2 linked regions of the Teredinibacter purpureus genome follow. The protein of the gene in region 1 binds, or shares a complex with, the protein of each later gene. Links are inferred from orthologs where the notes say so. Each region holds a gene or a part of one and is shown on either strand. Other genes may lie near its edges. The genes, in order: lpdA and aceF.

Evidence for each region.
Region 2: the proteins of lpdA (region 1) and aceF are in contact, whole or in part, in a crystal structure (PDB 1EBD), measured with the Geobacillus stearothermophilus proteins. The link is inferred for Teredinibacter purpureus from one-to-one orthologs. Residues at the interface, in WP_049624544.1 of Geobacillus stearothermophilus: Pro340, Ser341, Asp344, Tyr345, Arg403, Asp406, Val408, Glu431, Ala432, Gly433, Asp438; in WP_033016211.1 of Geobacillus stearothermophilus: Ile130, Ala131, Met132, Pro133, Arg136, Arg140, Glu141, Asn155, Arg157.

The regions. Positions count from the first base shown.
Region 1 is NZ_CP060092.1:3,041,940-3,053,534, forward strand. What follows is about bases 4,773-7,611. They hold lpdA (dihydrolipoyl dehydrogenase), read left to right. Parts: upstream 4,773-5,384; coding sequence 5,385-6,839; downstream 6,840-7,611. Other genes in these bases: odhB (2-oxoglutarate dehydrogenase complex dihydrolipoyllysine-residue succinyltransferase), read left to right, coding at 4,773-5,293; sucC (ADP-forming succinate--CoA ligase subunit beta), read left to right, coding at 6,954-7,611. Outside these bases: sdhA (succinate dehydrogenase flavoprotein subunit), read left to right, coding at 1-201; H5647_RS13405 (succinate dehydrogenase iron-sulfur subunit), read left to right, coding at 221-925; H5647_RS13410 (2-oxoglutarate dehydrogenase E1 component), read left to right, coding at 1,155-3,992; more of odhB, read left to right, coding at 4,079-4,772; more of sucC, read left to right, coding at 7,612-8,120; sucD (succinate--CoA ligase subunit alpha), read left to right, coding at 8,120-8,992; H5647_RS13435 (DUF4156 domain-containing protein), read left to right, coding at 9,227-9,550; molecular chaperone HtpG, read left to right, coding at 9,764-11,595. UniProt on the Escherichia coli protein: Lipoamide dehydrogenase is a component of the glycine cleavage system as well as of the alpha-ketoacid dehydrogenase complexes.
Region 2 is NZ_CP060092.1:4,287,997-4,299,700, reverse strand. The notes cover bases 5,053-8,000. They hold aceF (dihydrolipoyllysine-residue acetyltransferase), read left to right. Parts: upstream 5,053-5,528; coding sequence 5,529-7,472; downstream 7,473-8,000. Other genes in these bases: H5647_RS19095 (DUF4124 domain-containing protein), read right to left, coding at 7,618-8,000; aceE (pyruvate dehydrogenase (acetyl-transferring), homodimeric type), read left to right, coding at 5,053-5,514. Outside these bases: H5647_RS19120 (M48 family metalloprotease), read right to left, coding at 1-766; H5647_RS19115 (sulfurtransferase TusA family protein), read left to right, coding at 984-1,238; H5647_RS19110 (AI-2E family transporter), read left to right, coding at 1,235-2,332; more of aceE, read left to right, coding at 2,860-5,052; more of H5647_RS19095, read right to left, coding at 8,001-8,121; H5647_RS19090 (PA14 domain-containing protein), read right to left, coding at 8,183-8,743; H5647_RS19085 (phospholipid carrier-dependent glycosyltransferase), read right to left, coding at 8,740-10,227; H5647_RS19080 (OmpA family protein), read right to left, coding at 10,383-11,165; murein biosynthesis integral membrane protein MurJ, read left to right, coding at 11,555-11,704.

The sequences.
Region 1 (11,595 bases):
GCTGAGGCCACGGCTATCGCAGCCGAAGAGCGAAAGGAGTCTCGTGGTGCGCATGCAAGGGAAGATTTCCAGGAACGCGACGATAAAAATTGGTTGTGCCACTCCATGTACTTCCCTGGAGAAAAGCGTGTGACTAAGCGTGACGTGAATTTCACGCCGAAAACAATGGAAGCCTTCGAACCTAAAGTTCGTACCTACTAGAGATAGGGTGCAAAAGACTATGCTGAAAGTTGAAGTTTATCGCTACAATCCTGAAACGGACAAAGAACCCTATATGCAAACCTATGAGCTAGATACTCAAGGTAGAGACCTTATGGTCTTGGACGTGTTAGAAATGCTGAAGGGGGAGGATCCCTCTCTAACGTTCCGACGTTCTTGTCGAGAGGGCGTTTGTGGCTCTGATGGTGTGAATATTTCAGGTAAAAATGGGCTAGCCTGTGTAACGCCATTATCGGAATGTGTCAAAAAGAACAAATTGGTATTGCGTCCACTACCTGGCTTGCCCGTTATTCGTGATTTAATCATCGATATGAGTCAGTTTTATGCTCAATTTCGTAAGGTTGACCCTTTTCTTCAAAATGACGCTCCAGCACCGGCAATTGAGCGGCTTCAGTCTCCTGAAGAGCGCGAAAAGTTAGACGGGCTATATGAGTGTATTTTGTGCGCTTGCTGTTCAACAAGTTGCCCGTCATTTTGGTGGAACCCCGATAAATTTATTGGCCCTGCAGGCTTGTTGCAGGCCTATCGGTTCTTGGCCGATAGTCGTGATACGGCTACTGAGGAGCGTCTAAGTAAATTAGATGACCCGTTTAGTGTATTCCGCTGTCATGGCATCCAAAACTGTGTTGATGTATGCCCGAAGGGCTTAAATCCTACACGCGCCATCGGTCATATCCGAAGCATGCTGTTGCATCGTGGCACTTAGAAGGCTCAATTGACCGGAATGGTTAAATTGAAGGGGTAGGGTGTCGGTATGGCACCTGCTCAATTTAAGTTGGCGGAGCTTAGTGGTTTTCACTACTTCGGTTTCTTCGATAATAGAGATTCGAGTTTTTGTACTGATTAGCTTGAGCGCTAATTTGAATGAAAAATGATTATTGAGTTCGTGCTTGCACTCTTAACTTCGCAAGCTTTTCTACGCGGTGACTAAAACCATGCAAGAAAGTTTAATGGAGGCACTCTGGAAAACGGGCCACATATCCGGTAGCAATGCTGCATACGTGGAAGACGTTTACGAGTCATATTTACAGGACCCTAACTCTGTGCCGGAAGAGTGGCGAGAGTATTTCGAAAAGCTTCCCACCGTTAATGGTGGTACAGGGGTTGATGTACGCCATTCTGAAATTATTGAATATTTTGAATTACTGGGTCGTAACCGCGCTCGCCCAATGGTTGCCCCAGGTGAAGGTGCTGCCAATATTGCCCATGAGCGTAAGCAAGTTGAGGTTGTTCAGCTGGTTAATGCTTATCGGTTAAGTGGCCATCAAAAAGCCAAGTTAGACCCTTTAAACTTACGCGAAAGACGCAGCCCGCAAGATCTTGATTTGGGGTTTCATGGTCTAAACACAGCAGATCTAGATTCTGTGTTTCAAACCGGCGATTTGTCGTTTGGTTATCAAGAAGCCTCTCTTAGCGAAATTATTTCCGATTTGGAGAAAACATACTGCGGTACGATCGGTGCCGAAGTTATGCATATCACGAATTATGAAGAGCGTAGGTGGTTGTTGCAGCGCTTAGAGGGCAGTCGATCTTGTCCTGATTTTGGCGAGAAAACAAAGCTTCATTTGCTGCGTCGATTGACCGCTGCTGAAGGGTTGGAACGCCATTTAGACAGTAAGTACCCTGGAACGAAACGTTTTGGTCTTGAAGGTGGTGAGAGCCTAATACCGTTATTGGATACGCTCATTAATCGTTGTGGCGGCTATGGGGCAAAAGAAATGGTTATTGGAATGGCTCACCGTGGCCGTCTCAATACGTTAGTAAATGTTTTAGGTAAAAACCCTGTTGCGTTATTTGATGAATTTGAAGGTAAGAAGTTAGTCGATACTTCTGGTGATGTTAAGTACCACCAGGGTTTCTCTTCGAATGTTATGACGCCCGGTGGCGAAATGCACCTTGCTCTGGCCTTTAACCCATCTCACCTTGAAATTGTTGCGCCTGTTGTAGAAGGTTCTGTTCGAGCACGACAAGATCGTCGATTTGACACTAAGGGTAACAACGTTGTCCCCGTTGTGATCCATGGCGACGCTGCGTTTGCTGGGCAGGGTGTTGTGATGGAAACATTCCAAATGTCACAAACTCGCGCCTACAAAACTGGCGGTACGATGCACCTGGTTATTAATAACCAAGTAGGTTTTACTACTAGCCTGAAAGAGGATTCTCGTTCTACCGAGTATGCAACAGACGTTGCTAAAATGATCGAAGCCCCAATCTTTCACGTCAATGGCGATGATCCAGAGGCCGTAGCGTTTTTAGCGAATTTGGCGGCAGATTACCGTAACGAGTTTGCAAAAGATGTTGTCGTGGATTTAGTGTGTTATCGCCGTCGCGGACACAACGAGACGGATGAGCCTTCTGCTACGCAGCCTCTAATGTATAAAGCTATTCGAGCGCAAAAAACAACGCGTACGCTTTATGCCGAACAGTTGGTGAACGAAGGTGTTTTAAGTGCAGAAGAATCCAATACGATGTCTAACGATTATAGGGCAGCATTGGATCGTGGAGAGCACGTTGCACAAGGTCTTGTCAGCGAGCCAGATTCTTCCTTGTTTGTTGATTGGGCTCCCTATATTGGCCATGATTGGCAAACACCTTACGATAGTACTTATCCCATTCAAGAGCTACAGGCGCTCGCTGAACAAATAAGTCATATTCCTGATGGCGTTCAAGTACAGCGTCAAGTATCAAAAATATACGACGATCGGCGGAAAATGGCTGGTGGTGCATTACCCATTAATTGGGGTATGGCCGAGACGCTTGCCTACGCGACCTTGTTAAAACAAGATTACGCTATACGTTTGACCGGGCAAGATGTCGGTCGAGGTACGTTCTCGCACCGTCATGCTGTGATCCATAATCAGAAAGATGGTGAAAGTTATATTCCTTTGCAGAATGTAAAGCCCGACCAACCAGAATTTGATATTTACGACTCTTTCTTGTCAGAAGAAGCGGTATTGGCTTTTGAGTATGGTTACGCTACAACAACGCCTGGCAAAATGGTTATTTGGGAAGCGCAATTTGGTGATTTCGCAAACGGCGCACAGGTCGTTATCGATCAGTTTATTACCAGTGGCGAACATAAATGGCAGCGCTTATGTGGTTTAACTATGTTACTGCCGCACGGTTATGAAGGGCAGGGGCCAGAGCATTCGTCTGCACGTTTAGAACGATTTATGCAGCTTTGTGCCGAGCATAATATACAAATTTGTATACCGACGACTCCTGCGCAGGTTTATCACATGTTACGTCGCCAAGCGATTCGTTACATGCGTAGGCCACTTGTTGTTATGAGCCCAAAATGGATTCTTCGGCATAAGTTAGCGACCTCTTCGTTGGAAGAGCTGGCCAACGGCACCTTCCAGAGCGTGATTAGCGATGAAAAAGTAGCCGGTGAAAATGCCAAGCGCGTAATTTTGTGCAGCGGTAAAGTTTATTATCATTTGCTCGAAGCTCGTGAGGAGCGCGAACAAGATGACGTGGCTCTGGTGCGCATAGAGCAGTTATATCCTTTTCCTGAAGAAGATCTGCGGGTTGCGTTGAAACCTTACGGGCATGTTAATGATGTCGTATGGTGTCAAGAAGAACCCATGAATCAGGGCGCATGGTATGCCAGTCAGCACCGTATGCGAAGGGTGGTTGAACGCGTTAACGAAGATGCATACTTGCGTTATGTTGGTCGTGCGTCATCGTCAGCTCCTGCGGCAGGTTATATGTCGACCCACCTAGATGAACTGAATAAATTTGTAAATGCAGCATTGGATACGAGTGTTTAAAATCGTTCGTTGATCCACGTTTATTAATCATTGTTTATTACGAGTAACGACTTTTTAGCTAATAAGCGACAAGGACACATTTGAAAATGAGTAACGAAATCAAAGTCCCTACGTTTCCTGAATCTGTACAGGAAGGCACCATTGCAACTTGGCACAAACAGCCCGGCGAAGCATTTTCTCGCGACGAGGTTATTGTTGATATCGAGACCGATAAGGTTGTGCAAGAAGTGCCTGCTCCGGCAGATGGTGTATTGAAAGAGATCCTAAAACAAGAAGGCGATATCGTTACGAGTAACGAGATTATTGCAACCTTTAGTGAAGGCGGTGCAGGTGCTGCACCCGCGGGCAACTCAGAGCCTGCTACAGCAACGAATTCTGCTGAAGCATCGGAAATTATTGCTGCACCGGCGGCTAAAAAATTAGCGGATGAAAAGGGCATTAATCTATCGGACGTTACTGGTACAGGTAAAGGTGGTCGCATCACTAAAGAGGATGTTGCCAATTATAAGGTTAGCGCACCGGTAGAAGTAAAAGCGGCGGTTGCTGCTCCGGTAAAAATTGCATCAGTGCCAGAGCCAATGGCTCCGATCACAGGTGAACGCATTGAAAAACGTGTACCAATGACACGTTTGCGCACTCGAATTGCCGAACGTTTATTGGATGCGACGCAAAATACCGCAATGTTAACGACTTTTAATGAAGTTAACATGGGCCCGATAATGGAGCTTCGCAAGCAATACAAAGATCGTTTTGAAAAAGTGCATAACGGAACGCGTTTGGGTTTTATGGGGTTCTTTGTGAAATCTGCCGTTGAAGCCTTACGTCGTATTCCTGCGGTTAATGCGTCTATTGACGGAAACGATATTGTTTATCATGGTTACCAAGATATTGGCGTTGCGGTTTCTACTCAGAAAGGGTTGGTAGTACCGGTATTACGCAATGTTGAACATATGAGCATTGCCGAAATTGAAAATGGTGTACGCGACTTTGGTTTGCGTGGTCGCGACGGTAAAATTGGCATTGACGAGATGCTGGGTGGTACTTTCACTATCACCAATGGTGGTGTATTTGGTTCGTTATTGTCCACCCCTATATTAAACCCACCGCAGGCCGCAATTTTGGGTATGCATAAAATCCAAGATCGGCCTATGGCGGTAGATGGGGAAGTGAAAATTCTACCGATGATGTATTTGGCTCTGTCATACGATCATCGCATTATTGACGGAAAAGAAGCTGTTCAATTCTTGGTTGCGATTAAAGATATGATCGAAGATCCAGCGCGTATTTTGTTAGAGCTATAGTCCTACGTTATTAAATACGGGTTGGCAGCGTAGCCAGCCCGGTTTTCAATTATTCTAAAATTGCATATACATTACTTTTGGGGTTCATCCTATGTCTGACAAATACGACGTTATCGTTATCGGTTCTGGTCCTGCCGGCTATGTCGCCGCTATACGTGCTGCACAGCTCGGTCTGAAGGTCGCTTGTATCGAAAAGTGGAAAGGAAAAGATGGAAAAGGCGTTAACGGTGGCACTTGTCTAAACGTTGGTTGTATTCCTTCTAAGGCCTTACTCGACAGCTCTCATAAATTCCATGAGGCGAATTCAGCATTTGCGGGTCACGGTATCACTACTGGCGATATTAATATTGATGTACCGTCAATGATCGAGCGAAAAGAGCGCATCGTTAAGCAAATGGCCGGTGGTGTATCGGGCTTGTTTAAAGCCAATAAAGTGACCTCGTTATTTGGAACCGGTAAATTATTAGCAAATCGTAAAGTGTCGTATGTTAATTTTGAAGGCAAAGAGCAAATTTTGGATGCTGAAAATGTCATTTTAGCGTCTGGCTCTATCCCAGTCGCAATACCGGTAGCACCTGTTGATGAAGATGTCATTGTCGATTCTACCGGCGCACTGATTTTTCAAGAAGTACCGAAACGCTTAGGTGTAATCGGTGCTGGAGTTATCGGTTTGGAGTTAAGCAGTGTCTGGAGCCGCTTGGGCTCTAAAGTTGTTCTGCTCGAAGCGATGGATACCTTTTTAGCGATAATGGATCAGCAAATTGCTAAAGAAGCTCAAAAGATCTACAAGAAGCAACATTTGGATATTCGCTTAGGTTGCCGTGTTACGGGTACCGAAGTTGTGGTATCAAAAGGCGCTAAAGAAGTTGTTGTTACTTATACCGATAAAGACGGCAATGAAGCTACAGAAACGTTCGACAAATTAATTGTATGTGTAGGGCGTCGTCCGTTTACAGACGGTTTGCTAGCAGACGACAGTGGTGTAAAGCTGGATGAGCGTGGTTCTATTTATGCGAATGACCTGTGTTCTACTAGTGCGCCAGGCGTTTGGGCTATTGGTGATGTTGTGCGTGGGCCAATGCTTGCGCATAAAGGTTCGGAAGAAGGTGTAATGGTCGCAGAGCGCATCGCAGGCCAAAAGACCGTTATGAATTACGATATTATTCCTAACGTAATTTATACCCATCCAGAAATTGCAGCGGTTGGGCGTACGGAAGAACAAATTAAAGCTGACGGCGAACCCTATAATGTTGGCACCTTTCCGTTTATGGCCATTGGCCGTGCGGTAGCTGCTGATGAATCGGATGGCATGGTTAAAATAATTGCCCATGCTGAAACCGACCGCGTATTGGGCGCTCATATTGTTGGCCCATGCGCGCCTGACTTGGTGCAACAAGTTGCTATTGCCATGGAATTTGGCTCAAGTGCAGAAGATATTGGTATGACTGTGTTCGGGCATCCAACATTCTCTGAAGCAGTTAAGGAAGCGGCATTAGCAGTTAATGGGCATGCGATTCACATGCCCAACCGAAAAAAACGCAAATAGCAAAACAATAAAGCGTACCTAAATACCGGTCGGCCCAAAAAGTCGGCGGGATCGATTTAATAACTGTTCCTCGCACGGCTTGAACAGCTTGCTAGGGAACTATGGGAAGCAACAATGAATTTACATGAGTATCAGGGTAAGCAGCTATTTGCTGAATACGGTTTGCCTGTATCAAAAGGGATCGCCGCTGAAACACCGGCAGAGGCCGCTAATGCTGTAGACGTATTAGGCGGTAAGAAGTGGGTCGTAAAGGCGCAGGTTCACGCGGGTGGTCGAGGTAAGGCGGGCGGTGTGAAGCTTGTATCTTCTAAAGCTGAAATAGAAGCGTTCGCTCAGCAGTGGCTAGGCCAAAACTTGGTGACCTATCAAACGGACGAGAACGGGCAGCCGGTTAGTCGTATTTTGGTTGAAGATTGTACTGATATTGAGCAAGAATTATATCTGGGGGCTGTTGTCGACCGTTCAACACGGCGTATTGTTTTTATGGCGTCTACGGAAGGCGGCGTAGAGATTGAAAAAGTAGCCGAAGAAACACCAGAAAAGATTTTGAAAGCGGAAATAGATCCGTTAACAGGTGCTCAGCCTTATCAGGGGCGTGAGTTAGCGTTTAAGCTTGGATTAAACGGCAAGCAAGTTAAGCAATTTACACAAATTTTTCTTGGCTTAGCCAAAATGTTTCAAGAGAAAGATTTGGCGTTATTAGAAATTAACCCACTTGTTATCACGACCGAAGGTAACCTGCATTGCTTAGACGCAAAAATTAATATTGACGGTAATGCTATGTACCGTCAGCCTGCTCTAAAAGAAATGCACGATCCTTCACAAGAAGATGAGCGTGAAGCGCATGCTGCAAAATGGGAACTCAACTACGTAGCTCTCGATGGCAATATCGGGTGTATGGTTAACGGCGCAGGTTTGGCGATGGGCACAATGGATATCGTTAAATTGCACGGTGGAGAACCCGCTAACTTCCTTGATGTGGGTGGCGGCGCGACGAAAGAACGCGTTGTAGAAGCGTTTAAAATTATTTTATCGGATCAAAATGTATCGGCGGTGTTGATTAATATCTTTGGCGGTATTGTACGTTGTGATTTGATTGCTGAGGGCGTTATTGGTGCTGTTGAAGAAGTTGGCGTGAAAATTCCAGTGGTGTGTCGTTTAGAAGGAAATAATGCTGAAGTAGGGGCCAAGGTTCTCGCTGATAGTGGTTTGAATATTATCGCTGCCACCAGTTTGACTGATGCCGCACAACAAGTCGTAAAAGCTGCGGAGGCCAAATAATGAGCGTTCTAATCGATAAAAACACTAAAGTACTTTGTCAGGGGTTTACCGGTTCACAAGGTACATTCCATTCAGAGCAGGCCATTGAGTACGGCACTAAAATGGTTGGCGGAGTTACGCCAGGAAAAGGCGGCCAAACGCATTTGGGGTTGCCTGTTTTTAATACCATGCTTGAAGCCGTTGCGGCTACTGGCGCTGATGCATCGGTTATTTATGTGCCTGCACCATTCTGCAAAGATTCTATATTAGAAGCGGCAAATAGCGGTGTGAAATTGGTAGTGTGTATTACTGAAGGTATACCCACTCTCGATATGCTTGAGTGTAAAGTAAAGTGCGATGAGCTTGGTGTACAGCTGATTGGCCCTAACTGCCCCGGCGTGATTACGCCTGGTGAATGTAAAATTGGTATCATGCCTGGACATATCCATTTGCCGGGTAAGGTTGGCATTGTTTCACGCTCCGGTACATTAACGTATGAAGCGGTTAAGCAAACGACTGATTATGGTTATGGTCAGTCAACCTGTGTTGGTATTGGTGGTGATCCTATTCCTGGTTCTAACTTCATCGATATTCTCGAGTTGTTTGAGAAAGATGAAAAGACTGAAGCGATTGTTATGATTGGTGAAATTGGTGGCACTGCAGAAGAAGAGGCAGCGGCTTATATCAAAGAGCATGTCACTAAGCCTGTCGTCTCCTATATTGCAGGTGTTACCGCTCCGGCGGGCAAGCGTATGGGGCACGCAGGTGCGATAATATCTGGCGGTAAGGGCACAGCTGATGAGAAGTTCGCTGCGCTAGAAGATGCTGGTGTTAAAACTGTGCGTAGCTTGGCTGAGATTGGTGATGGCTTAAAAGAAATTACCGGCTGGTAGTTTTTTAATCTGTATGCAAAAAGCTCTTGTTGAAAAGCAAGGGCTTTTTTTACGTCTGAAATTTGTACTTTAGCGTTGCTGGTGACTGAAAAGAAAAGCGTTCTAAATATACTTTTTGAGTGCTGCCAGAGTCGACGGTTGTGGTTCTATAAGAATATGCATTAGCCCGCTCGTCGAAAGATTTCCCATCATGGTAGTATGCAATTTTCCGACAATAGAAAGGTGAGAATTGAGATGAAAGCAAAGTTTATAGTCTTGTTAAGCTTCGTAGGAGCGGTATTGTTTGGCATGGGCTGCACTTGGGTCAAGCCTGTAGAGGGGGTTGAGAGTATTGCCTTGGTGAAGGCGGCCGTAGTGCAAGACTGTGAGAAGCTGGTGACGAGCACGGTGTTGGTGACACATAAAGTGGGGTTTATTAATCGAAACCCAAGTAAAGTTGCTAATGAGCTTTTGACGCTTGCCCGCAATGAAGCAGTTGCACTCGACGCTGATACCATTGTCGCTGAGGGGCCAGCAATGGAAGGTAAACAGCGTTTCGGTCTATATCAGTGTCGTTAAGCCGATAAGTGTACGACGTCTCCTGGCTGTAAATACCCAGTATTTCTATTTTTTTTGGCGCCTGTAGTCAATGCTATCCCTTAGATAACCTTAATTTCAATCCATAAGGTTATCTAATCCCTTGAATTATTGCTCGAGCATCTCCATATAAGCCAGCAACTTGATCGTAAGAATTTGGCGCATAGCGCCCAGAACTGAGCTTAGGAGCACCCCATGACAGTAGAGGCCACTAAAGAAACACGTGGATTTGAAACGGAAGCAAAGCAGCTTTTGCATCTAATGATTCATTCGCTTTACTCCAATAAAGAGATATTTCTTCGTGAGTTGGTATCAAATGCCTCTGACGCTGCCGATAAACTGCGCTTTGAAGCATTGAATAACGGGGCGTTGTACGAAAGTGACCCCGATCTAAACATTCGCATCAGTTTTGATAAAGAAGCTAATACGGTCACTATTACTGATAATGGTATTGGCATGACCCGAGACGAAGTTGTTGATCATCTTGGTACTATTGCTAAGTCAGGCACTGCTGCATTTTTATCGAACCTTACTGGTGATGAAAAGAAAGATTCACATCTCATTGGTCAATTCGGTGTGGGCTTTTACTCTGCATTTATTGTTGCGGATAGAGTAACGGTTGAAACTCGTCGCGCTGGCGCAGCTGAAAGTGAGGGCGTACGCTGGGAAAGTGCTGGAGAAGCAGAATACAGTGTCGAGACCATTGAGCGTACGCTACGTGGTACGTCTGTTATATTGCATTTGAAGTCGGATCAGCAAGAGTTTGCCGACGGTTGGCGGTTGCGGTCTATCATCAAGAAATACTCGGATCATATTTCATTACCGATAATCATGGAAAAAGAGCAGGCGGGTGATGATAAAGAGGCTAGTGAGCCTGAAGATGAAACCGTTAATACGGCAACTGCGTTGTGGACTCGTTCAAGAAACGACGTTACAGAAGAAGAATATATTGAGTTCTACAAGCACGTTTCCCATGACTTTGCCGAGCCGGCTAAGTGGAGCCATAATCGCGTAGAAGGTAAATTAGATTACACTAGTTTGTTATACCTTCCAGCAAAAGCTCCCTTCGATTTGTATAACCGAGATGCTGCACGCGGCTTGAAGTTGTACGTGCAACGCACCTTCATAATGGACGACGCTGAACAGTTTCTCCCTCTTTATTTGCGATTCATAAAGGGTGTTATTGATTCAAATGATTTGTCATTAAATGTCTCGCGTGAAATCCTTCAGAAAGACCCTAACATTGACAGTATGCGTTCAGCAATGACTAAGCGTGTCTTGGATATGTTGGAAAAATTGCGTAAGAACGATGCAGAAAAATACGCTGTATTCTGGAAAGAGTTTGGGCAGGTATTAAAAGAAGGGCCAGCGGAAGATTTTGCTAACAAAGAAAAAATTGCTGCATTGATGCAATTCGCAACTACCGAAAATGATACGGACGAGCAAGTAAACTCCCTTGATAGTTATATTGAGCGAATGACAGAAGGCCAAGACAAAATATATTACGTTGTGGCCGAAAACTTTAATACCGCTAAAAACAGCCCACATTTAGAAGTTTTCCGCAAAAAAGGTATTGAGGTACTTCTCTTGAGTGACCGTGTTGACGATTGGCTAATGGGTCACCTAGCGGAATACAAAGACAAGCAGTTTCAAGATGTAGGGAAGGGCGCCTTAGATCTAGGCAAGCTTGACAGCGAAGATGAGAAAAAAGAACAGGAGAAAATAGAAAAGGATTCTCAGGATTTCGTTAAGCGTATTCAAGATGTATTGGCGGGCGAAGTTGAAGAGGTTCGTGTTACGCATCGCTTAACGGAATCTCCAGCATGTTTAGTTGTTGGAGACGATGACATGGGCGCTCAAATGCGCCGTCTCTTAGAGTCTGCAGGCCAAGCTGTGCCAGAATCAAAGCCAAGCATTGAGGTGAATCCGCAGCATCCTTTAGTTCAAAAAATGGATAGCGAAACGGACGAGGATCGCTTTGCTGATCTAGCTCACGTGCTATTTGATCAAGCTAACTTGGCGGAAGG
Region 2 (11,704 bases), 1.2 Mb from region 1 along the record:
CACTGACGCGCGTCTCGGTAACCGGGTGTGTCATGAGGAAGTCGAGCGGGCGTCGGGTAAAACGCGAAGCGCGTAACATGTTTTCAAACATCTCTGACATGGCGTAAGGATTCATTCCACTACGCACAATGGTTTCCATACCGATGCGGTCAGCTTCTTGTTCCATTTGTCGGCTAAAGCGAAGCTGGGCTTCTAATGAGCCGGCGTTAACCGCAGCCATTGCGGCTATACCTGCATCACTTCCGGCGGTCATACCTATAATTATGCTGGCAACGAAAGCTGCTACAAGTGATGTGCTTGCATTGGCCTGCGCTTCTACCCTACGCGCGTAGTGTCGTTGACTAAGGTGGGCAATCTCGTGGGCCAATACGGACGAAAGTTGTTCTTCGGTGTTGGCAAAGCGAAACAAGCCGGTGTGCACACCAATTATGCCGCCAGGAACAGCGAATGCGTTGAGAGATGGGTTTTCGATAACCAGTATTTCAAGCCGCCGATCATCGAGTTCGCTATAGGTTGCGAGTTGTCGAATAAGGCGCTCGACGTACGATTGTATAAAGGGATCTGAGGTGGTCGGCACTTGAGCGCGGTATACTTGTAGCCATTTTTGCCCCAATTCGTATTCTTGGGCGGGTGTAATTAGGCCTGCGCTGGTGCCGCCTAGGTCGGGTATCTGTAAGTCGGCGGCCAGAACCATGGCCGATAAGCTTAGGCCTATGAGTGCCGCTAAGAGTACTCTAGGGATTTGTAACACGCTAATTTTTATCAAAACGGTAAAACCTTGTTATTCATCGCCTGATTTGACTAAGGCTCATTAAGCGGTGGTGTTGTTTTTTTCTATCAGCTTAAGCAATGAATTATAATGCCGCGGCGAAACAACGCTACAGGTTTGTTAGACGTGTATAAGCGATAGGAGTTCACTGGCGATTCTTTACTGCGAGCACAACAAATGTTTACTAAGACTTTCATAGAAGAGGCAAAATCATTTGATTACCCACGCTAATACCAGCCTGACTATAGATGCTTCCGGGCTTTCCTGTCCAATGCCTTTGCTTAAGGCGAAGCAAGGACTGAGCAAATTACAACCAGGTGAAACACTGTGGCTCTTGGCGACAGACCCTGCTTCCGAGAGAGATATACAGGCTTTCGTAAAGCTTTCAGTACATAGTTTGCTTCAATTTGAGGTGTCTGAAGGTGTATACCAATACCTCTTACAAAAAGGTCGAAACGACGCTTTATGATTAAAATTTTTCAATCTTGGTTAGAACGCTATTTTGCGGACGAAGAAGCTGTGCTCGTTGCGGTCATACTCATCGTCAGCGTAGTTGTGGTAGTTAGTATGGGCGTTGTGTTGGCGCCAATGATAGCCGCCATTATTATCGCATTTTTAATGCAGGGCATAGTGCTGCAGTTAAAGCGTTGGGGCGCTTCGCACACTATCTCGGTAAGCCTGACATTTGTGGTATTGGCCGGTACGCTATTGGTGTGTGTGGTATTTCTTGTTCCTGTCTTTTGGCGGCAGCTCATCAATTTATTGAATGAGACGCCAAAAATGTTGGTTCAGGGGCAGCAAGTGATGCTTTTGTTGCCGCAGCAGTATCCGGGCTTAGTAACGGAAGAGCAGGTACGTGAGTTAATCGGCGCGTTAAGGATCGAAATGACCCAGTGGGGTCAAAGTATCTTGTCCTTTTCGGTGGCACAGCTGCCGGTGTTGGTGGGCATTCTCATTTATATGGTATTGGTGCCTATTTTAGTATTCTTTTTCTTGAAGGATAGTGAGCAAATGCTGCAATGGTTTAGCAGTGTATTGCCTCGAAAAAGACCTGTAATGCGACAAATATGGGTAGAGATGAGCCTGCAAATCGCCAATTATGTACGGGGTAAATCCGTAGAAATTGTGATTGTGGCAGGGGTTAGTAGCATCGCCTTTAGTTTTCTTGGGCTTCAGTATGCGTTGTTGTTAGGTATAGCGGTGGGGCTGTCGGTGTTGGTGCCCTATATTGGAGCGGCGGTTGTTACATTGCCTGTTGCTTTGATTGGCTTTTTTCAGTGGGGCTGGGCGAATGAGTTTTTCTATGTGATGGTTGTTTACGGCATCATTCAAATGCTTGATGGTAACGTACTTGTTCCGCTCTTATTTTCTGAAGCCGTTAAAATGCACCCCGTTGTTATCGTGTTATCCGTGTTAGTGTTTGGTGGGTTGTGGGGCTTTTGGGGGGTGTTTTTCGCCATTCCTTTGGCGACCTTATGCAAAGCCGTTATCAATGCGTGGCCCACTGTCAGTCGGTTAGATGCAGAAGAGGGGCCATCTGGCCGTGAACCTTCAAACAAATAATCGCTGCAAGTCGGCATAACGTATGCGCGGGCTACATGCACTGAATTGTGGCGAAAGTACGCACGTTAAATGGGGTGTTAGCGCCCATGAATGCTGCGGTGCAGCTAAATAGTAGGCTGGCTAATTGAAAACGATGTGTGTAGAATCGTGACACCAAAAAACTCGCACTTCTCAGGTTTTTTGTTTTTGGTTTTGCACTATCTTAACGCTTTATTAGCGTGACTATGTGGTCTAGAGAGGTGCTATTAGCGGCCTTTCTCGGCGGCGTATACAGACTGAATGTTGGTTACGTTTAGCCGTTCTATGGGGATTAAAGTGTGGTTTCTACGTACAAACCGCAACCATGACAACATCCTGAATAGATCAACTTTGCTTTAGGCTAGAACCGGAAACAATCTAAACCATCTTATCTAAGCGATGAAAAAAATGAGCAGTTGTTGCTTATAGTTACCACTGTAAGCAACACTGGTGGGAATCAATTTATTAAAAAACTGCGAGAACCTACGCAGATATAACAGGAGGCTTGAATGCTTGAAGAAACTGATGCTCTCGAAACCCGAGAATGGTTGGAGGCTTTAGAATCGGTAATTCGGCACAATGGCGCGGACCGTGCTCGCTACCTTTTAGTTGAATTGGCCAATGCGGCGACTCAGGCTGGCGTTAAACTGCCCTCAGCCATTCGAACGCCTTACGTTAACAGTATTGCAGTGAAGGACGAAAAACGTTCTCCTGGCGACTTCCACATGGAGCGTAAAATTCGTTCTTTGGTTCGCTGGAACGCCATGGCAATGGTCATGCGTGCTAACGATAATAACGAAGGTCTCGGCGGTCACATATCGTCTTTCTCATCCTCGGCCACTCTATATGAAGTTGGTTTTAACCACTTTTTTCGTGGTGATGACGGCGAGCAGCGTGGCGATCTTATTTATTTTCAGGGGCATATTTCCCCTGGCATCTATGCACGTTCCTACTTAGAAGGTCGTTTAGGTGAAGATCAGTTGGATAACTTCCGCCGAGAGGTGGATGGCAATGGTTTATCCTCTTACCCCCACCCTTGGCTGATGCCTGATTACTGGCAGTTCCCTACTGTATCGATGGGCTTAGGCCCCATTCAGGCTATTTATCAAGCACACGTTATGCGCTATATGTCGGCACGTGGATTGTCGGCACGTGGCGATCGTAAAGTGTGGGCATTCCTTGGCGACGGCGAGTGTGATGAGCCAGAAACGTTAGGCGCTATTTCTTTAGCTGGTCGCGAGCAGCTAGAAAATTTGATCTTTGTGATCAACTGTAATTTACAGCGACTTGATGGCCCTGTGCGCGGTAATGGTAAAATCATCCAAGAGCTGGAAGGTGTTTTCCGTGGCGCTGGTTGGAATGTGATCAAGCTCATTTGGGGTGACGGTTGGGATCGCCTATTAGAAAAAGACACCACCGGCTTGCTGCAAAAGCGCATGAACGAAGTGGTCGATGGCGAGCTACAAAACTATAAAGCGAATGGCGGTGGTTATACCCGTGAGCATTTCTTTGGGAAATACCCAGAATTGCTTGAGTTAGTTGCCGACATGACAGACGAAGAAATATTCAAATTAAACCGTGGTGGTCACGATCCGCAAAAAGTGTACGCTGCTTACGCTTCTGCCACAGAGCAAAAAGGTCATCCAACCGTTATCTTGGCGCAAACCGTCAAAGGTTATGGTCTTGGTGCTGCGGGTGAATCTGCCAATATCACGCACTCTGTGAAAAAGCTTGATATCGAAAGCTTGAAGAAATTTCGGGATCGCTTTGGTATTCCTATTTCTGATGATGATTTAAAAACAGTACCCTATTATCGCCCTGCGCCAGACGCTCCAGAAATGGTCTATATGCGCAAGCGTCGTGAAGCGCTAAACGGTTATTTACCCGCCCGAGTGTCTGATTTTGACGCGTTGCAGTTGCCCGAGATGGATAAGTTCAAAGGCTTATTGAAATCTACTGGCGAGCGAGAAATCTCGACTACCATGGCATTTGTGCGTTATATCTCAACGCTTGCCAAAGATAAAAATATGGGTAAGCAGGTCGTGCCTATTGTGCCCGACGAAGCTAGAACCTTTGGTATGGAGGGCATGTTCCGTCAGCTTGGCATCTATTCGTCAGAGGGACAGCACTACACGCCACATGATCACGATCAGATCATGTATTACAAAGAAGACAAAAAAGGCCAGATTCTAGAAGAAGGCATTAATGAAGCCGGTGCAATGTCTGCTTGGATTACGGCAGCAACGGCCTATAGCACTTATAAAGTGCCGATGGTGCCCTTCTATGTGTATTACTCGATGTTTGGTTTTCAGCGTATCGGTGATCTAGCGTGGTTGGCTGGCGATATTCAAGCGCGTGGTTTCCTCATTGGTGCAACCTCTGGCCGGACGACGCTAAATGGCGAAGGTTTACAGCACCAAGATGGCCACAGCCATCTAATGGCGAATACCATTCCAAACTGTCGCAGCTATGACCCCACCTATGGCTTCGAGCTTGCCGTAATTATTCAGGATGGTTTGAGACGTATGTATGTCGACAAAGAAAATGTCTTCTACTATATCACCACGATGAACGAAAATTATAAACACCCCGATATGCCTCTCGGTGCAGAAGACGGTATCGTGCGCGGTATTTACCCGTTGAAAACGGGTAAAAAAGCGGCGAAGAAGAAACGTGTTCAGTTGATGGGCGCAGGTTCTATCTTGCGCGAAGTTGAGTTTGCAGCTGAGTTGTTGCGTGAAGACTGGGGCGTAGAGTCGGATATCTGGAGTGTAACTAGTGTGAATGAGCTGGCGCGTGACGGACAACGTACGGATCGCTGGAACTTTCTGCATCCAGGAGAAGAGGCTCGCAAGTCTTATCTCACTCAGACATTAGAGTCTGCTGACGGCCCGTTTATTATCTCTACAGACTACATGAAGAGCTACTCTGAGCAGTTGCGCGCTTATATTCCTGGTTCTTATACTGTTTTGGGGACAGATGGTTTCGGCCGTTCTGATACACGTAGCAAACTGCGCCACTTTTTCGAAGTGGACCGTTACTTTGTTACCTGCGCCGCGCTGAAAGCGTTGGCGGATGAAGGCAAGATACCGGCAAAAACTGTCACCGATGCTATGCAAAAGTACGGCATTGACCCTGAAAAAACAGACCCAACGACTTGCTAAGGGAGAGTGAATTAGTGGCTAAGCAAACTATCCAGGTGCCTGATATTGGTGGCGCCGACAGCGTGGATGTGATTGAAATCTGCGTTGCGCCCGGCGATGTTGTAGCAGCGGAAGATTCTTTAATTGTGTTGGAATCTGACAAGGCGTCAATGGACATTCCAAGCCCTGTGGCTGGAACTATCCTTAAAATATTGATCACTGAAGGTGACAGTGTATCGGAAGGTGCAAATTTTATTGAAATAGAAACGGCTGCTGCTGCAGTCGAAGAGACATCTGCAGCCGAGAGCACGCCAGCGCCCGCCACGGCGGTAGTGGAAGCTGCTCCTGCTCCTGCTCCTGCTCCTGCTCCAGTCCCTGCTGTAGGTGCAGAAGAAACTGTTACTGTTCCTGATATAGGCGGTTCGGAAGCCGTTGATATTATTGAAGTTTGCGTCGCTGTTGGCGATGAGGTTAACGAGGGTGATTCGTTGATCGTGCTTGAAAGTGATAAAGCCTCAATGGAAGTGCCATCCCCTGCTAGTGGAACGGTTGTTAGCCTGAGTATTAGCGAAGGCGGAAAGGTTTCAATGGGCGATGCCATCTTAGTGTTGGCGACTGTTGGAACGGTTGTGCCTGCTATGGTTGAAAGCGTTTCTGTAGAAGCGACCGCTCCAGCAACGGCTCAAGCAGTAGCACCCTCTCCAGTTGTTACGCCGGGTGGAGTGGTGGAAGTGAACGTACCCGATATAGGGGGTTCCGAATCCGTTGAAGTTATTGAAATTTGTGTTGCTGTGGGTGATGAAGTTTCTGATGGCGATTCGCTTATCGTGCTAGAAAGCGATAAGGCATCGATGGAAATACCTGCAACACAAAGTGGCAAGATTGTCAGCTTGCTCATGAGTGAAGGCGATAAAGCGTCTGAGGGCACACCAATTTTAACGATGGAAGTGGAGGGAACGGTTGTTGCCGCACCTTCTGCGCCGTCTAAATCTGCTTCTGCACCAAGTGCACCGGCTCCGGTAGCGGCAAAGCCGGCGGCGACTCAAGAAGCAGCCCCTAGCTCCGGTGATTTTTATGCTGGCCCAGCGGTTCGTCAATTGGCGCGTCAGCTAGGTGTCGATCTTGGCAAGGTCAAGCCAACTGGACCGCGTAATCGTATTGTTAAAGATGATGTGCGTAGCTTTGTAAAATCTATCTTAGCTCAGCCCCAAAAATCTTCTTCTGCAGTAGTAACGGGTGGCGCGGGTATTCCGGCTATACCTGAGGTTGATTTCTCTCAGTTTGGCGAAATCGAACTCGTGAAAATGTCAAAAATCAAAAAGCTTACTGCGTTTAATATGTCGCGAAACTGGCTAAACGTACCGCACGTTACCCAGTTTGATGATGCTGATATCAGTGATTTAGAAGATTTCCGTAAGGGCATGAAAGCCGAAGCTGAAAAGAAAGGCGTCAAGCTTACGCCATTGCCTTTCTTGCTAAAAGCGTGTGCTGCGGCATTGCGAGCAGAGCCAAAGTTTAATGCATCCTTACATGCTGATGGCGAGCATATTGTGCAGAAGAGTTACGTCAATATTGGTGTAGCGGTTGATACGCCTAATGGCCTGATGGTACCCGTAATTCGAGATGTCGATAAGAAAAGCTTGTATGAGCTTGCGGCGGAGTCTGTAGCGCTTGCTGGTAAGGCGCGTGAAGGGAAACTGATGCCGCGTGATATGCAGGGCGGGTGCTTTACTATTTCGAGCCTTGGTCCTATTGGAGGCACTGGCTTTACTCCAATCGTAAACGCTCCAGAAGTTGCAATTTTGGGTGTTTCTAAGGCGGCTATTAAGCCGGTTTGGAATGGTTCTGAATTCGTACCTCGTCAGATGTTACCACTCTCTTTGTCTTACGATCATCGTGCGATTAACGGAGCAGATGCGGGTAAATTCTTCACCTATTTAGGTGCAGTACTAGCAGATGTTAGAAAGCTGCTACTTTAACGGCCGGTTACGTAACGCTAACGCCCATAAAAAAACCCGAGAGTAACCTCTCGGGTTTTTTTATGGGCGTTAGATCTGTAAAAAGAGAGGATTTTAGGCGTGAAGCAAACGCATAGCGTAACGAGGCTGAAGGCTCGGTAGCCGCCTAATCGTTCGCGGCTTCATTGAAGCAGCGAACGCGATCGATTGTTTTTGTGGGGTGCGTATCGCGACATTGTTCTCGGGTAAGAGGCGTTTTGCTGGGTGGGGGAGAGGCTGCCGTGCGTGGTTTTTGGCTGTTTTTATAGGCTTCGTACTGCTCGTGACGCTCTTGTAAGAGCCGTTCTCTTTCAATTTTCATTTGATACGCGTTTGTCTTGTTTTCCAACGCCTTAATTTCTTCGTCACTCATTCCTAGGGTGGGAGCTTCTTTTAGTTCAACGGTTTCGGCTTCGGTACGATACTCTTTTGGTACTGTATCACCGTAATGTATTTGCCCTTTTTCATCCGTCCATTTAACCATCTCGGCGGAGAGGAGAGGGCTGAAGGCGAGAGTGCTAAAGGCGAGAGTGCCGAAGCAAAGGCAATAGATCAATCGCGAATAAACATGGCGACCTTTGTTACGACAGGGATTAGAAAAGAAATTAAAGGGAAATACTGACGTGTACATGCTGAGCCACTCCGGAATATTCCCTTTAATAGTAGATGAGTACGCGGTTTTTCTGAAGCAATTATTGTTTTAGTTGTAAAAGCTTCGTGTCGTTGCCCCAAAAACGAGGGCGCTTCTTGTCTGGCCCTTGGAATTCCAATGTGAGGCCTGCGTTGCCATAGCCTTGGAAATAGCTAAGTTTTAAAAGATGCGAACCTTTTGCTAGCGTCGCACGACACGTTTGCTTGCTGTAGCCGCGGTCGCCCTTGAATGAGCACAATGGTTTGTCGTTAATAGTCAGTGAAAACCCATCATCACTGCCGACTAAAAAGAGGTAAAGCCCGTCTTGTTTTACCGTGAACGGAGTGGTTATGTCGGCCCAAAAATCGTTGTCCCACCCTAGTTTTCCGAGTGCGGGATGAAAAAAGCGATTTTTATCGTATAGATTTACTTCGTCGATCATGATGCGCTTGACGGTACTAATCGAACGCGTTTGATCGATGGTGGTAATATGCGTGCGGTTTTTTGATAGCACTAACTCCATGACGGGATCGACAGATATTGGAATAATACGATTGATTATGACTACAAAAAAAAGTGCGAGTATTACGGAAAATATGGTGTTGCTGTTTAATTTAATCATTTCACTAACTCCAATTTCCAAAAGCTAAACCAGTTACGGACATTAAATTCTGCCTCTGTGATTGGTAGGCTGTAGGTGAAGGGTGAAAAGATATAAAAGGCGAACGCTACGAGCGCAACGAATGCAGCTAAATTGCCTAATGCGTGACGATTCCGTTGTGCGAGTGAATTGTAAAAAATGTAGTTATAAACCAGAGAAAGGTTAATTAGCCCGAACATAAGCGGCACTAAATAATGGTACAGGTACATGACCCGCTCTATTTGGAGTATTGCTAGCATGTAGCTAATGTAGAGCGTGGTAAAACCCGAAATCCAGTAAAAAAGCTTGGGTTGAGTGATAGGGTTCCGGTAAACAAAATGCCCTATTATTAAGCCTAACGACAGCAATAGGCCCGCTAGCACAGAAAACCACGTAACCGGGTTGGGTACAATGTTGTGATATTGCACTTGCACAACACCGTCGATGGTATTTTTATTCCAACGGTAATTAATTGTTTTATTGCCAATAGGCCAGCTTATAGGTGAACTACCATTTTCACCGTCTTTGCATACATCCAAGCGGGGAACGCCGTCAGCATATTTCGACATGTTCGTGTAATTATCACGTAAGCCAACTAGAAAAGTGTTAATGGAGTAGGTGTTGCCGGTTTCGATTTGATGGCGATATTCGCTACTGGCGCTGTAGTTTTTAACGCCGAAGCTAGAGCCTAGCCCAATATGAATATAAAAAATAGAGAGTACAACGAGTACTAATGGTAGAACTCCGGCGGGCACCGTAATGGCGAGACGCTTAACGAGTGCTAGAAAATTCCACGATTTAATATTATCCCATTGGTCGACACCAAAAAGCATGACAAATAGCAGTAACAATACGGCAGCGTTGACCTTTACAGAAAACGCTAGCCCAATAAAAACGCCAATAATGGCGTAATGTTTTAAGTATTTGGTTTTTCCTTGTTCTATTGTTCGGGCTAGCCAGTAGATAGCACCGAGAATAAAGAACATTTGAATACCTTCCAGCATTGCTGCCCTGGAGTGCACTACAAGGCCGTTATCTAGAATCATAATGGCGGAAAAGGCGGCTGCGAGGTGATAGTTTCGCGTAATGTGCCTCAGTGTGCCATAGAAAAAGAGCGCCGAAAGTGCCATGAGTAGTGTCGACGGTAATCTAAAACCGTAATAGCTCATGCCATTGGGAACCGTTTCTCCTTTAACGTAATCTGTTTTAGAAAAAGCTGATTTGTCGAGCGAATCATTGAGCCCCAATAATTTTTCTGAGGCCGCCATTAAAAGCTTTCCAAGGGGCGGATGAGGCTCCATGTACATGACGCCGTCAATATATTTTTGGGCTGATGCGATATGATAATTTTCATCCCAAAATAGCGAATTAGGTTGGCCATAAAAGGGAAGGTATATCGACAGCGACAAAATAAGAACGAGGGCAGGGTAGAGTGTTTTACAGTGTTTATTGAGTAGATTTCGCATGATTTTATTATTATTGGCTGGTTGGTTGGATTAGAACCTAAACGAACGCCGAGTTTATTGTATTGGGGAGATTAGTTCTAGGGGGCGGTTGGAGGAAATAAAAAAATCCCGGCCGTTAGGCCGGGCAAGACTCGCAGGAGGCGAAAAAGTACGGGTTAGAAGGCCTGGCTTACTGCTACCGTGGCGGGGGTAGGATTGGTATACACCTCAATGTGAACTTTTCTTTCTAAGGCGTAGGCTTCTAAATTGCCATCGTATTGTTGTGCCAAGCTTGAACCATGCGCGTAATATTCAATGCGTTCGTCAGCGATACCCCGCTGATGTAAGGCTTCGACGACATTGAGTGCACGCTCGGCAGACAGTACATTGTTGTATTCATCGGTGCCGCGCGGGTCGGCGTAGCCATCCAGGCGTACACTTAATTGAGGGTTGTCTTGCATATAGTTCGCCAATGAATGGATACGCTGCAGGTCTGAGTGAGAGAGTTCATCGATCCCTGTTGGAAAAAGCACCATAAATTCCAGTTTATTAGCAGCGCTTTGTTCCAAGCGGCTTAGTTTCTTTTCCTGTTCCATTGCTTCAGCACGCATGGACGAGAGTGATTTTTCAGCGATTGCCAAGTCGTTTTTGTCTTTAACGGCGGTCATGCCTTTCTCTCCTATGTAGACACCCGACGCCGCACCAATCATAAAGCCCGCAGGGCCACCGGCTATGGCACCAGCGATAGCGGCGGTTGTAGTGAATAGAGTGCCGAATAAGCCAGCCTTTGTTTCATCCGACATACGCAGGTCTTTTGCTGTGACGGATGAGGAGGCCACTAGGGCCACTAGGCCAAGTGTGCCGACCAGATTTTTAAGGTGTGTATTTGAGCGCACGTTGGTGGTGGGCGAAGCGATATTTGAGGTAAGGGTTGTAGTGTTGTGTGGGAATGTGTTCATCGTAACTATCCTTTAGTGGTGTTTGTAAGGGTTGTGTCATGGCTAGGTAGAGTGTTTTTGCGTTGTTGCTACCGGGTACAGATTCATTAAACAAAAACATAGCGGCGATGAAGTGGGAGTGTTAAGGCAATTCGAGGATCAAAAAAGATGAAAAATGGCAGCGTTCAACAGAGCAAATAATGATCAGTCGCTTGATTGCGCTTAGTATTAATTCGCTATAGAGTTGCGCGATATTTAAAGACCTTCGCGTTGTGTGTTGGCGAGAAAGGTGTGCCCTCCCTTATTCAAACGAGATAATCGATATTTTGGCTTCGTCAGACTCCCCCTCTTCTTCGAATAAACCGGCTAAGCCCCCCAGCTTGCTGCGTTCTAGCGCTATAGTCAGCGCAATGACTATGATCTCTCGCGTGCTTGGCCTAGTGCGCGATGTTCTATTCGCTCGTTTTCTTGGTGCGGAAGCATCGGCAGATGCTTTCTACGTTGCGTTCAAAATTCCTAATTTTTTACGCAGACTCTTTGCTGAAGGTGCATTTGCTCAA